Regions from separate parts of the Pantoea dispersa genome, predicted to be linked through region 1. Evidence: predicted binding sites of a transcription regulator. Region 1 holds the regulator's gene; each other region holds the start of a gene.

Region 1 (4,158 bases):
CATATCGGTGGCCAGAAAGCCGAGCATGCTCAGCACGGCAAGGTAAGGCAGAAATCCTTTGGATGACAGCATGGTTTTTCTCATTCGGCAGGTTGAACGGCGGGGAGTGTAAAAGGGTGCAGCGGGCTTTGTGAAACGCTAATATTTGCAGGGTGCTGTTAAAATTTTTGATGGGAAAACTATGTGGTCGGAATATGCACTTGAGGTGGTGGACGCGGTAGCGCGCACCGGCAGTTTTAGCGCGGCGGCGCAGGAGTTGCACCGCGTGCCCTCTGCCATCAGCTATACCGTGCGCCAGCTGGAAGGCTGGCTGGCGGTACCGCTGTTTGAGCGGCAGCATCGCGAAGTGGTGCTGACGGCAGCAGGCGAGCATTTTGTGCGTGAAGGGCGTTCTGTTATCAAAAAAATGCTGGCCACGCGCCGTCAGTGTCAGCAGCTGGCCAACGGCTGGCGCGGTCAGCTCAGTATCGCGGTAGATTGCATCGTCAAACCGCAGCGCACCCGCCAGCTGGTAAAGGATTTTTACCGTCATTTCCCCGATATGGAGCTGATCATCAGCTACGAAGTATTTAACGGCGTGTGGGACGCACTGGCTGATGGTCGTGTCGATGTGGCGATTGGTGCCACCCAGGCTATTCCGGTCGGCGGCCGCTTCGCCTTTCAGGATATGGGCGCGCTCAACTGGCGCTGCGTGGTGAGTCCGCAGCATGCGCTGGCTCACAGTCCGCAGCTGGACGACGAAACCCTGCGCGCCTGGCCGTCGCTGGTGCTGGAAGATACGTCGCGCGCGCTGCCGCGCCGCATGACGTGGACGCTGGATAACCAGCGGCGGCTGGTGGTGCCGGAGTGGGAAACCGGGCTGGATTGCCTGCAGGCCGGATTGTGCGTGGGCATGGTGCCGGGCCACCTGGCGCGCCCGCTGCTGGACAGCGGCGCGCTGGTGGAGCTGGCGTTGCCGCAGCCGTTTCCGGACAGCCCGTGTTGCGTCAGCTGGTCTGAGCAGCGCGCGTCACCGGCGCTGGCGTGGTTGCTGGAATATCTGGGCGATGCGGAGACGCTGAACCACGAGTGGCTCAGCGAGAAGGCGGCTTAACGGCGGTAATCGCGGAACGGGCCATCGGCCACGGAGCGGCGCTCAATCAGCGTGGGCTGCACTTCAATGGTCTGCGGTTCTTCGCGTTTGCTGGTGATGCGGTCCAGCAGCATCTCCAGTGCCTTTTCCCCCAGCTGGGCTTTCGGCTGGTGCACGGTTGTCAGCGCCGGGGTGAAGTAGCGCGCGTTGCGCACATTGTCATAGCCAATTACCGAAATATCCTGCGGCACGCGCAGTCCCATCTCGTCGGCCGCGCAAATCGCGCCCATCGCCATGATATCGCCGCCGCAGAATACCGCCGTCGGGCGCTGTTTCTGGTTCAGGATCTGCTGCATTGCCTGATAACCTGACTCCGGTTCGAAGTCACCCTGCACAATCCACTCGGGACGGACGCTGATGCCCGCTTCCTGCATCGCCTGCAGAAAACCCGCATGACGACCGCCACCGGTGTTGCGCTCCATCTGGCCAGGGATAGCACCGATATCGCGATGGCCGCGCTCAATCAGGTATCGCCCGGCGAGGTAACCGCCGTGGAACGCATTGTCCTGCACGGTATCGGTAAAGTCTCCGCGCGATTCGCCCCAGTCCATGACCACCATCGGGATATTGCGGTTCTCTTCCAGCATCTGCAGCAGATCGTCGGGATATTCGGAGCACATGACCAGCAGGCCATCGACGCGCTTTTGCGCCATCATTGACAAATAGGCACGCTGTTTTTGCAGATCGTTATGCGCGTTGCCGAGAATCAGCGTGTAACCACGCTCAAAGCAGTGATTCTCCACGGCTTCAATAATTTCGGCGAAGTAGGGCGCTTCGCTGGAGGTCGCCAGCAGGCCCAGCGTCTTGGTGTGATTCACCTTTAGGCTGCGGGCCACCGCGCTCGGTGAATAGTGCAGCGCTTTAATCGCTTCCCATACGGCGTTACGCGTCTCTTCCGCGACGAAACGCGTTTTGTTGATGACATGCGAAACCGTGGTGGTTGAGACCCCGGCGCGTTTCGCCACATCTTTAATGGTTGCCATGAAAATGGTACTCCTGGGCTTATCGCAACTTACTGATAAGTATATTGTTAAACGTTTGCGTCTGCTAATGGTTTTGCGCCCTGAATATCAGGGCTAATCTGCTTAATCGGGCAGGGAAACATCCTTCAGCAGGCTGTCAATGCAGCATGCGCTAAATCTGTTGCGCAACGAAAGGCGGCGATTCTAGCAAGCCGGGGCGGATAACACGAGATTTTTGCCCATCACTGTGCGAAAATTATTTAACCATGCAAACTGTGTGACTAAGGAGTTGTGATGAGTACCGATTTAAAACTGGCATTGACCACCACCGCCGCTGCTCTGCTGATGATTATTGCCTTTAGCTTTACCGCCATTCTGCATTAATAAAAAAGCCGGTGCTGCTGAACAGCCACCGGCTTTTTTGTTGCGCAACACTGAGATTAGCGCACGGTTTTCGGCGTCATCATACGGCGTGCGCCAACGTAATGCTTCTGCCAGTAATCCTCGCCCAGCGCGCTAATCTGGATATCCTTCCCGGTGCGCGGAGACTGAATGAATTTACCATTGCCCAGATAAACCCCGACATGGTCGGCGGTGCCGCGGTTGTTGATGCGGAAGAACACCAGATCGCCTTTCTCCAGCATCTCGCGCTTGATCGGCGCGGCGTCGCGCAGGTGATACATCTCATTAGCGGTACGGGGAAATTTAAACTTCACCAGATCTTTGTAGGCGTACCACACTAAACCACTGCAGTCGAAACCGGTGTGCGGTGAGGTGCCTCCCCACTGATACGGTTTACCCAGCTGGCCCATCAGTTTCGTCATCGCGGTTTCACGTGCTTTTTGATAGCGCAGGCGGTGGGCTTTGCTCATTTTAATGCCGCTCAGCTGCTGCACTTCATCATCAACGGCAACGTCACGCGATTTTTTCGCCAGCCGCTGATGACCATATTTTTTCGCACTGAGCTTAAGTGAGGATTTGCGCTGGGTGGTGTGCTGAAGTACCGTTTCGCTTTTCTGCTGTTTTTTCAGCCTGAACTTCTGTACCGACGTCAGGCGTGACTTTTTGCTGGTGGTTTTCACCGGGCGTCGTTTGCGACGCTCATCTTCACGCGCGTTCTTTTTCTCCGCTTTCTGCAAACTGGCATTAACCGGCGCATGCGGAGAAGCCGCCGCCACATTAAAGAACAGTTGGGCAAAAGCCAGTATGAAAAGCGTAATCAGTAAACGCATAGTCCGGTTACAGGTTAAGCCGTCGGCAGGAAGCCAGACCGCGGTAAAGTTAGAAAAATCTGATCGACGATCAGCACCGGGGCAATTCTAATCCACTTTTTTTGCAAAAGGTAAGGTCTTTTTCCATTAATCTGTCACGGTACTGAAAGTGGGGCAAAAATGAGCGATTTCAGCTGTTTAACCCAGCGGAATTATTGCTAATTATTAATTGATTAATGCTTATTGATGATATGAAAATGTTATTCGTGGCGCGCGAACTTAACAAACATGGCGATATGCGCCGGCTAAGGCAAAATCCCGTTTTCAGTCGCGGGGCGAAGTCGCTACAATAAACAAACACGAAGTGAAGGATTAAGGAAGGCAAAAATGAGTACTGTTGAAAAAATTCAGCGCCAGATCGCAGAAAACCCGATCCTGCTGTACATGAAAGGTTCGCCGAAACTGCCAAGCTGCGGTTTCTCTGCGCAGGCGGTACAGGCGCTGTCTGCCTGTGGGGAGCGCTTTGCGTACGTAGACATTCTGCAAAATCCGGATATCCGCGCTGAGTTACCTAAATACGCCAACTGGCCAACTTTCCCGCAGCTGTGGGTGGATGGCGAGCTGGTCGGCGGCTGTGACATCATCGTTGAGATGTTCCAGCGCGGCGAACTGCAACCGCTGATCAAAGAGACCGCTGAGAAGCACAAAGAAGCAGAATAAGAAAAAGGCCGACAGCAGTGTCGGCCTTTTTTTTGGCTGCGGTCTGACGGGCCTCAGGCTGAGGCATCGTCTTCGGCCGGCTCTTCACTCACCGCCAGCGGCCAGCCGCCGAGGCGTTTCCAGCGATTCACCA
Region 2 (4,158 bases), 1.3 Mb from region 1:
TGAATAAACGCCTCTTTGGTGATGGACATAAAGTTATGCACGTTTTCCATGCTCAGCGTAATGCCGAGCAGACCGGTAACGAACCAGCATGACATCGCTACGCCCACGCCGCCGCACATCAGCGCCATCACGTGGTGGCTGTTCTGACGCAATTTAATTTTCATGGTGCTGGCGAAGAACATCATTACCGCGCTGAGCAGTTCCCAACGCATGACGATCAGACTGGTAGTTAACGTAGCCATCGGCGAAAAACCTCTTGAAATCAGTAATATCCCTGACATTCATCGGACATCACTGGCGGCAGACAAGGGAGGTCAGGGAAGCCCTTCTGTCGTCTTAATACAGCTTGAATCTGTGACTTGGGTCACATTATATCACTGGATTTGAAAATTTGAACAAAATTTAGACCTGGTATGGCAGGCTAAGAAAGGGCTGGAGGAAGGTGAAGAGAAGGGGAAAGGCGCGCCCGCGCGGGGCGCACTGACTTCAGCGTACCGGGCAGCACTCGCCGGTGGTGCGCTGGGCAAAGCTGTTCATGCCTTCGCTGCAGTCAAAGTTGACCAGACGCGGACGCTGCACCATCGCCTGGCGACGCATGCTGTGACGGTAAGCGGTAGGGGTTTGCGAGAACTGACGGCGGAACACGCGTGAAAACGTCTGCTGCGAGTCGTAGCCGTACTGCATCGCAATGTCGAATACCGGACGCTGCGTCTGACGCAAGGCTTCGGCGGCCAGCGTGAGGCGGCGCTCACGAATATAACCACCCAGCGTTTGTTTCGTAACCGTACGGAACATACGCTGCAGGTGCCATTTCGAGTAACCCGATTTTGCCGCCACTTCATCAATCGACAATGTTTTATCCAGATTCTGATCGATCCAGTTAGTCAGTGAATGGATGATTTCCTGTTGCATCATAGCCTGTTCCTTCTGCAAGGTTATCGCCTGGTTTGAAATTCGCTGTTTTGCTGGGGTGCGAGTATAATTCCTCAAGTTAACTTGAGGTAAAGGCCCTAAATGAAAAAAGAACGCAATTACCCGAAACCGGTGCTGACGCCGGGCGAAGTGGCGAAACGCAGCGGCGTGGCGGTATCGGCGCTGCACTTCTATGAAAGCAAAGGCTTGATCAGCAGCACGCGCAATGGCGGTAATCAGCGCCGCTACAGCCGTGATGTGCTGCGCCGTGTGGCAATCATCAAAATTGCCCAGCGCATCGGGATTCCGCTGGCGACGGTCAGCGACAGCCTGATGCATGTGCCGGCGAATAAGCGCATGTCGACGCAGGAGTGGGACGCGCTGACGCAGCACTGGCGCGAAGAGCTGGATAAACGCATCGAAACCCTGACGCGTCTACGCAACGATCTTGACGGCTGCATTGGTTGCGGCTGCCTGTCGATGCGCGACTGTCCGCTGCGCAATCCGGGTGACCGTCTGGGACAGCAGGGCTCCGGAGCGGTCCTGCTCGATCCGCAACAGGACGAGCCGCAACGTTAATCCGCTATACTAGATGCCAACCCTTAGCAGCAAGGAATCGCGCATGATTACCGTTCACCATCTGGAAAACTCCCGTTCTCATCGGGTGCTGTGGCTGCTGGAAGAGCTGGCGGTGCCGTATCAAATCAAACGCTATCAGCGGGAAAATACCCTGCTGGCGCCGGACGAATTAAAGAAAGTGCATCCGCTGGGTAAATCGCCGGTGATTACCGATGGCAATCGGGTGATCGCCGAATCGGGTGCCATCCTTGAATATCTGCAGCTGAAATACGACAGCGAGCATCTGCTGGCGCTGCATGAGGAAGAGGAGCAAATTCAGGCGCGTTACTGGCTGCACTATGCTGAAGGTTCGCTGATGCCGCTGCTGGTGATGAAGCTGGTGTTTGCGCAACTGGGCAAAAAGCCGGTGCCATGGCTGCTGCGCCCGGCCGGCGTGGCGCTGAGTAAAGGCATTCAGAAAGCGTGGCTGAACAAGCAGCTGGCGCTCCACGGGCGCGTGATTGAACAGCATCTGAGCCAGCAGCGCTTTTTTGCCGGTTCACGCTTCAGTATTGCCGATGTGCAGATGAGTTTTCCGCTGCTGGCGTTACAGATGCGCGGCGCGCTGGGTGAGATGCCCGCCACGGCGCACTGGCTGGAGAATATGCAGCAGCGCGCCGCGTGGCAGCGCGCGCTGGAGCAGGGCGGCCCGATTCAGTTCAATAACGGCTGAGGCGCAGCGGTAACGCGACGATACAGGATGCCGCGACGCGCTGTCGCGGCACCGCAGCAAACCACCTGAAATGCCAGCATTTTTCCTCCATGATTTCCTGCTTCCGCTAGCGTAACGCCAGCCATAATTGCGCCTGAGCTGCGCATTATCCTGCCTGCCAGGTGATTAGCAGTTGAAAACGCCACCCCAAACGCCAGATAATCGTTTGCCTTTTTTCCGCGTCACCCCTTTTTGACCTGGAATACGCGGCCACGTAATCGTTTGCCTGCTTTTCTCTCTGAGACATCTTCACCAGGATGATGCGCAAACGCGAGCCGCGCGGTGACCTATATCTTAAAAAACACAGAGGAATAACTATGTCTGGCGAATCACGCCCGGCCAGGGGAAAACTGGACGCCTGGTTCCACATTTCAGCACGCGGCAGCAGCGTGCGGCAGGAAGTGCTGGCTGGCCTCACCACCTTTTTAGCGATGGTCTATTCGGTCATCGTGGTGCCTGGCATGCTCGGTAAAGCGAGCTTCTCACCGACGGCGGTGTTTGTCGCCACCTGTCTGGTGGCCAGCTTTGGCTCCCTCATCATGGGACTGTGGGCCAACCTGCCGATGGCGATTGGTTGTGCCATCTCCCTGACCGCTTTTACCGCGTTCAGCCTGGTACTGGGCCAGCACATTAGCGTGCCGGTGGCGCTGGGCGCGGTCTTCCTGATGGGCCTGCTGTTCACGCTAATTTCCGTGACCGGCATTCGCGCGTGGATTCTGCGTAACCTGCCGATGGGCGTGGCGCACGGCACGGGCGTCGGTATCGGCCTGTTTCTGCTGCTGATTGCCGCCGATGGCATTGGTCTGGTGGTAAAAAACCCGGCGGCAGGCCTGCCGGTGGCGCTTGGTCACTTCACCTCTTTCCCGGTGATCATGGCGCTGATCGGGCTGGCGGCGATTTTTGGTCTGGAAAAACGAAGGGTACCGGGCGGCATTCTGCTGACCATCATTGCGATTTCGCTGCTTGGGCTGATTTTCGACCCGGCGGTAAAGTGGCAGGGGCTGTTTGCCATGCCAAGCCTGCGTGATGCCAGCGGCCAGTCGGCAATGTTTAGCCTGGATATCATGGGCGCGCTGCAGCCGGTGGTGTTACCGAGCGTGCTGGCGCTGGTGATGACCGCGGTGTTTGACGCCACCGGCACCATTCGTGCGGTGGCCGGGCAGGCGAACCTGCTGGATAAAGAGGGCCAGATTATCAATGGCGGTCGCGCGCTGACCACCGACTCTATCAGCAGCCTGTTTGCCGGACTGGTGGGTGCTTCGCCCGCCGCAGTGTATATCGAGTCCGCTGCGGGTACTGCCGCCGGCGGTAAAACCGGCCTGACGGCGATTGTCGTGGGTCTGTTGTTCCTGCTGATTCTGTTTATGTCGCCGCTGGCTTATCTGGTTCCGGCCTATGCCACCGCACCCGCGCTGATGTATGTCGGCCTGCTGATGCTGAGCAACGTGGCCAAAATCGACTTCAATGATTTCGTCGATGCGATGTCTGGCCTGCTGACGGCGGTATTCATCGTACTGACCTGCAACATCGTCACCGGCATCATGCTCGGCTTTGCCGCGCTGGTGATTGGCCGTCTGTTTGCCGGCGAGTGGCGCAAGCTCAACGCTGGCACGGTGGTGATTGCTGTGGCGCTGGTGGCGTTCTACGCGGGCGGCTGGGCTATCTGACCGCAATCCGGGCGTCAGTCCGGATTATTCTCTTTATCGCACACGCCGCACATCGGGTAGCCCCGCCGGGCGGCGTTTTGTTTTACACTTTCCGACGCAACATCGCTTCGATTAATATGATTCGCCTAAGGAAAGCATGGAAATCTTCTTTACTATTCTCATCATGACGCTGGTGGTTTCGCTGTCCGGCGTTGCGGCACGTATCCTGCCGTTTCAGATCCCGCTCCCGCTGGTACAGATCGCGGCCGG
Region 3 (4,158 bases), 210 kb from region 1:
CTTTACTTCTGTCCATTATAACCTCCTTATTACTCGTTAAACGAAGTGCTTTCGAGGTTCAATGCGTCTGTATCTTGCACTAGCGAGATAATTATAACATGGAATTAACAGTACAGTAGTTAAAAAGTGTGGTGGTTAAAAACACAGCAAAATAAAAGCAGCCAAAAGCCGGTTTTCAACGAATAAATAAACGCCTTACGCAGCTGGGTATTTATTGTCGCAGCGCAACATGTCGTCATACCGATTATCGGCATCTCAGCATTAAAACTTTAACGTGCTGAACGCCAGGGTAAAAATCTGAAATTATCCCTGCGACTCGGCAGGCAGCTGCCCTTTGCGCCGGTGGATCTCGTCCGCCAGCCGGGCAAAATGCTGCTGTAACTGAGCGTCATGATTTTGGTTTTGCGCTTCGAGCGTCAGATTGTGAGCCAGCAGCTGACTGGCGCGATCGTCCAGACAGAAGGTCAGCGTAGCAAAGGCATTTTCCAGCACGGTCAAACGGCGTTGCTGTTCAGCAATGAAGGCCAGTAATTCCCCAAACGTCATCGCCTCTTCTGGTTTTTCAGTAGTCATGTGCAACACACCTCCTGTAAGCACGACGAGGCAAGAATAGGACATCGTTTAATCAGAGTCTAGCTGGCGCGGGTTTTTCTGGCGAGCGGGAAATAAAAACAAAAAAGCCGGGCGGCGGGCCCGGCAAAAACGGCACAGTGGCGGTTAATCGGTAATAAACCAGTCGTCAGCGCTTTCCCAGGTTTCCTGCAAAATATCGCTGATGCGGTCGCGTGATTCTTTACAGCCGCCAAACACGCTGAGCTGGTTACCACCGGCATAGCGCACTTTGACGTGATGATTGTCGTCGGGAAAATCGCGGGAGATACGGCGAGTGAGTTCAGCGCTCAGTGCATCCAGTGCACCGGCGGGAAGGGGCTGAGTCTTTGCTACTGTAATTTCAACACGCATAAACGCCTCCGGGATAATATACTGGTTATTTGTACAGTATAAAATTCCCGAAGGCAAGCGGCAGATGATTATTCTTTGATGCGCCAGTTAAGGGTTTCACCGGCGAGGAACGGAACCAGCGTATCGTCAGCGACCGTGATGCTCTCCTGCACCGTCCACGGCTCACGCACCAGCGTCAGGGTACCGTCGTTGAGCGGCAGGCCGTAGAAACTGGGGCCGTTCTCAGAGCAGAAGGCTTCAAAATGCTCCAGTGCGCCAAGCTCTTCAAATACGGTCAGATAAGCGGGCAGCGACGTCGGCGCATTAAATACACCGGCACAGCCGCAGCTGGCTTCTTTCAGGTGGCGCAGGTGCGGTGCCGTGTCGGTGCCCAGGAAGACACGCCGGTTGCCGCTTGCCACCAGGTTACGCAGCGCTTCCTGATGAATGTTGCGCTTCAGAATGGGCAGACAGTAAAGATGCGGGCGCACGCCGCCCACCAGCATGTGGTTGCGGTTGAACATCAGATGCTGTGGCGTAATGGTCGCGCCAAGCAGTTCGTTACCGGCGGCTACATATTCCGCAGCTTCCTTCGTGGTGATGTGTTCCATCACCACTTTCAGGCCCGGGAACTGCTGGCGCAGCGGCTGCAGCACGGTTTCGATGAAGCGCGCTTCACGATCAAAGATATCAATGTGCGCATCGGTGACTTCGCCGTGCACCAGCATCGGCATACCGATTTCCTGCATGCGCTCCAGCACGCAGGCAATTGAAGCAATGTTGGTGACGCCATGGCTGGAGTTGGTGGTGGCGTGTGCCGGATAGAGTTTTGCCGCCGTAAAAATACCGCTGCGGAAGCCGCGTTCGATTTCGTCCGCATCGAGCGAATCGGTGAGGTAACAGGTCATCAGCGGCGTGAAGTGATGCCCAGCAGGCAGCGCCGCCATGATGCGTGCGCGATACGCTTCGGCAGCCGCAACGCTGGTGACCGGCGGAACCAGATTTGGCATGACAATCGCACGACCATTCACCGCGCTGGTATAGGGCAGCACTGCATTGAGCATCGCGCCATCGCGCAGGTGGATGTGCCAGTCGTCAGGGCGGCGAATCGTGATTTGCTGGGGTTGGGCTGTCATTCAAAAAGGCTCCGGCTGAGGTGAAAACGAAATGGCTCGTTTAGGCCGGGGACTAATCATAAGGGGGCGGGCAACCGTTTGCACGGGATTTTGCAGTGCGGCAGAGAAATAACCGCAGGCGCGGCAGGTTGCGCGGCAGGCGCGGGCAGAATAATGCCGGCATCCTGCCACGCTATACAGGGCCGCCACTGAGAACGGCCGCTTGCAACGTTAATCGGTAAACGGAATCACCAGCTGGCCAGGCTTCACTTCCAGCCCTTTAGCCAGTTTCTTCGCCAGCGCCTCACCTTTGCTGCGGTCGGCGCTCAGCACGTAGGCGGGTTTTTCATTGAAATAGCGCTTGAGGGATTCGTTCAGATACGGCGTAAGGGTTTTCATGATCGACGCCATCTTCTCAGGTTGCACCTGCGCGTCGACGATTTCGAGGTCCTGCAGATAGATGGCGCCCTGCTGCGCGTTATACACCGGTTGCGCTTTCATCTTCAGCTGCATTTCGGCCTGCTGCGGACCAAACAGCGAGCTGACGTTGATGTTGGCTTTACCAGACAGCGTTACTTTGCCGGGTTCTTCACGGCCAATCTGGCTGCTCAGGTCGGTCAGTACAATATGGGCATTCACCAGCCCGGACACGCCGATGTCTTTCTCGTAGTTGTTGCGCTTTTGCAGCGCCTGATTCACTTCCTGCTCGCTGATGGTGTATTGCGTCAATTGGTTACAGCCGCTGAGCAGCACGGCAAAAAACAGGGCAAACAGCCCGGGAAACGCCTTCTTCATCATTTCTTCTTCCTGGTTGATACGGCCAAACAGCCTTAAGCCTGCCTGATTCAGGGCCAGGTGTCACCAGGAGAGAGATGAGAAACGCAGCCGCGCGCTTCTCATCACAGCGCCATCAGGCCGCAATCGACGACAGCAGATTCACCTGCGTCTGTTTCGCCATATTATCGCGGTAGTCGGCAACGCGGCTCGGCCATTCGATACCGGAAACCAGCGTCAGCGAGCGCAGCAGCGGAAACAGATGAATGTCATCCTCAGACAACTCGCCGTTCACCGCATTGGGTTTGACGATCAATTTATCCAGCTGGCGCAGATCATCACTGATATTTTTGATGAAGCCCGGGGCATGCTTACGCAGTTCGGCAAAGTCACCGAGGCTGGCCTGTTTCTTTTCGCGGAAGTAATCACGCGCTTCGGGGGTGGCAAATTCAGCAAAGGCGGCCTCAGCGATGCGCGGCAGCAGTAGTTTGTTGATGTAGCCATTGACCCGTCGCAGCCAGTCGGCGATGGCGGGATTTTGCTTGCCGGTCAGCAGCGGCTGGCGATCCTGATTATCGACAAAGCGCACGATATCCATGCTCTCTGGCATCGCACTGCCATCGGCTTTTTGCAGAATCGGCGCCATTTTCTGGCCAATCAGCTTTTTCGGCGTTGCTTCCTCATCATTGAGCATCACAATCAGCTCAACCGGCAGGTTTTTCAGGCCAAATATCATGCGTGCTTTGACGCAGAAAGGGCAGTGATCGTAGATGTAAAGTTTCATCCCGTTTCTCCTGTGATTCTCAGGGTGACGGAGGTCACCCTTTTTCCGGACGTGCGGGAAGTATGGAAGAGAACGCCTGAACCGGCAAACTAGCTGCTGAAGATCGCCGGTGCCACCTGGCGCGGCTGGAACTGCCACCACAGCGCCAGCAGCGTGATCATGCCGACGGTGCTGAGCAGCATCCACGGCAGCTCCGGCAGGGCCAGCTGCTGGCCCATATCGAACATCCAGCCGCCACCGGAGTAGCCAATCAGCCCGCCAATCGCCAGGCCGAGCCGGCTGAACCCCATGTAGCTGCCGCGTGCCCGGGCGCTGGCCAGGGAGGCACTCAGGGTTTCACGTGCCGGTTCAGCGATGATCGATCCGAGATAGAAGACGGCGATCAGCAAAAACAGCGACGGCAGCGAATCGGTCATGCCAACCGGCAGCAGGCTGAAGGTCATCAGAAACAGTCCGGCCATCAGGCGTGTTTCCAGGCGGAAGCGCTTTTCACTCCAGCGCGCCAGCGGATAGAGCAGGCTGAGTGACAGCAGCGCTTCAATC

Evidence for each region. Region 1 encodes PurR, which represses purine synthesis genes. Its sites were predicted from a motif close to CANGCAAACGTTTGCNTG; they were not measured.
Region 2: a site for PurR is predicted at 2,454-2,471, ahead of K7H94_RS16735 (NCS2 family permease). Genes of this name have one in related genera too.
Region 3: a site for PurR is predicted at 2,146-2,163, ahead of pyrC (dihydroorotase). Genes of this name have one in related genera too.

What each region holds. Positions count from the first base shown of each region.
Region 1 covers NZ_CP082346.1:2,235,189-2,239,346, reverse strand. The annotation lists gene punC (purine nucleoside transporter PunC) at 1-72, opposite strand, end outside; gene punR (DNA-binding transcriptional activator PunR) at 182-1,093, shown strand; gene purR (HTH-type transcriptional repressor PurR) at 1,090-2,115, opposite strand; gene cydH (cytochrome bd-I oxidase subunit CydH) at 2,389-2,478, shown strand; gene K7H94_RS10325 (C40 family peptidase) at 2,535-3,326, opposite strand; gene K7H94_RS10320 (Grx4 family monothiol glutaredoxin) at 3,693-4,025, shown strand; gene rnt (ribonuclease T) at 4,079-4,158, opposite strand, start outside.
Region 2 covers NZ_CP082346.1:3,578,165-3,582,322, reverse strand. The annotation lists gene K7H94_RS16755 (YjcB family protein) at 1-242, opposite strand, end outside; gene soxS (superoxide response transcriptional regulator SoxS) at 487-915, opposite strand; gene soxR (redox-sensitive transcriptional activator SoxR) at 1,015-1,491, shown strand; gene K7H94_RS16740 (glutathione S-transferase family protein) at 1,535-2,203, shown strand; gene K7H94_RS16735 (NCS2 family permease) at 2,560-3,909, shown strand; gene K7H94_RS16730 (Na+/H+ antiporter) at 4,046-4,158, shown strand, end outside.
Region 3 covers NZ_CP082346.1:2,446,132-2,450,289, reverse strand. The annotation lists gene bssS (biofilm formation regulator BssS) at 1-16, opposite strand, end outside; gene K7H94_RS11425 (hypothetical protein) at 304-573, opposite strand; gene dinI (DNA damage-inducible protein I) at 718-963, opposite strand; gene pyrC (dihydroorotase) at 1,032-2,078, opposite strand; gene K7H94_RS11410 (lipoprotein) at 2,289-2,852, opposite strand; gene grxB (glutaredoxin 2) at 2,968-3,615, opposite strand; gene mdtH (multidrug efflux MFS transporter MdtH) at 3,705-4,158, opposite strand, start outside.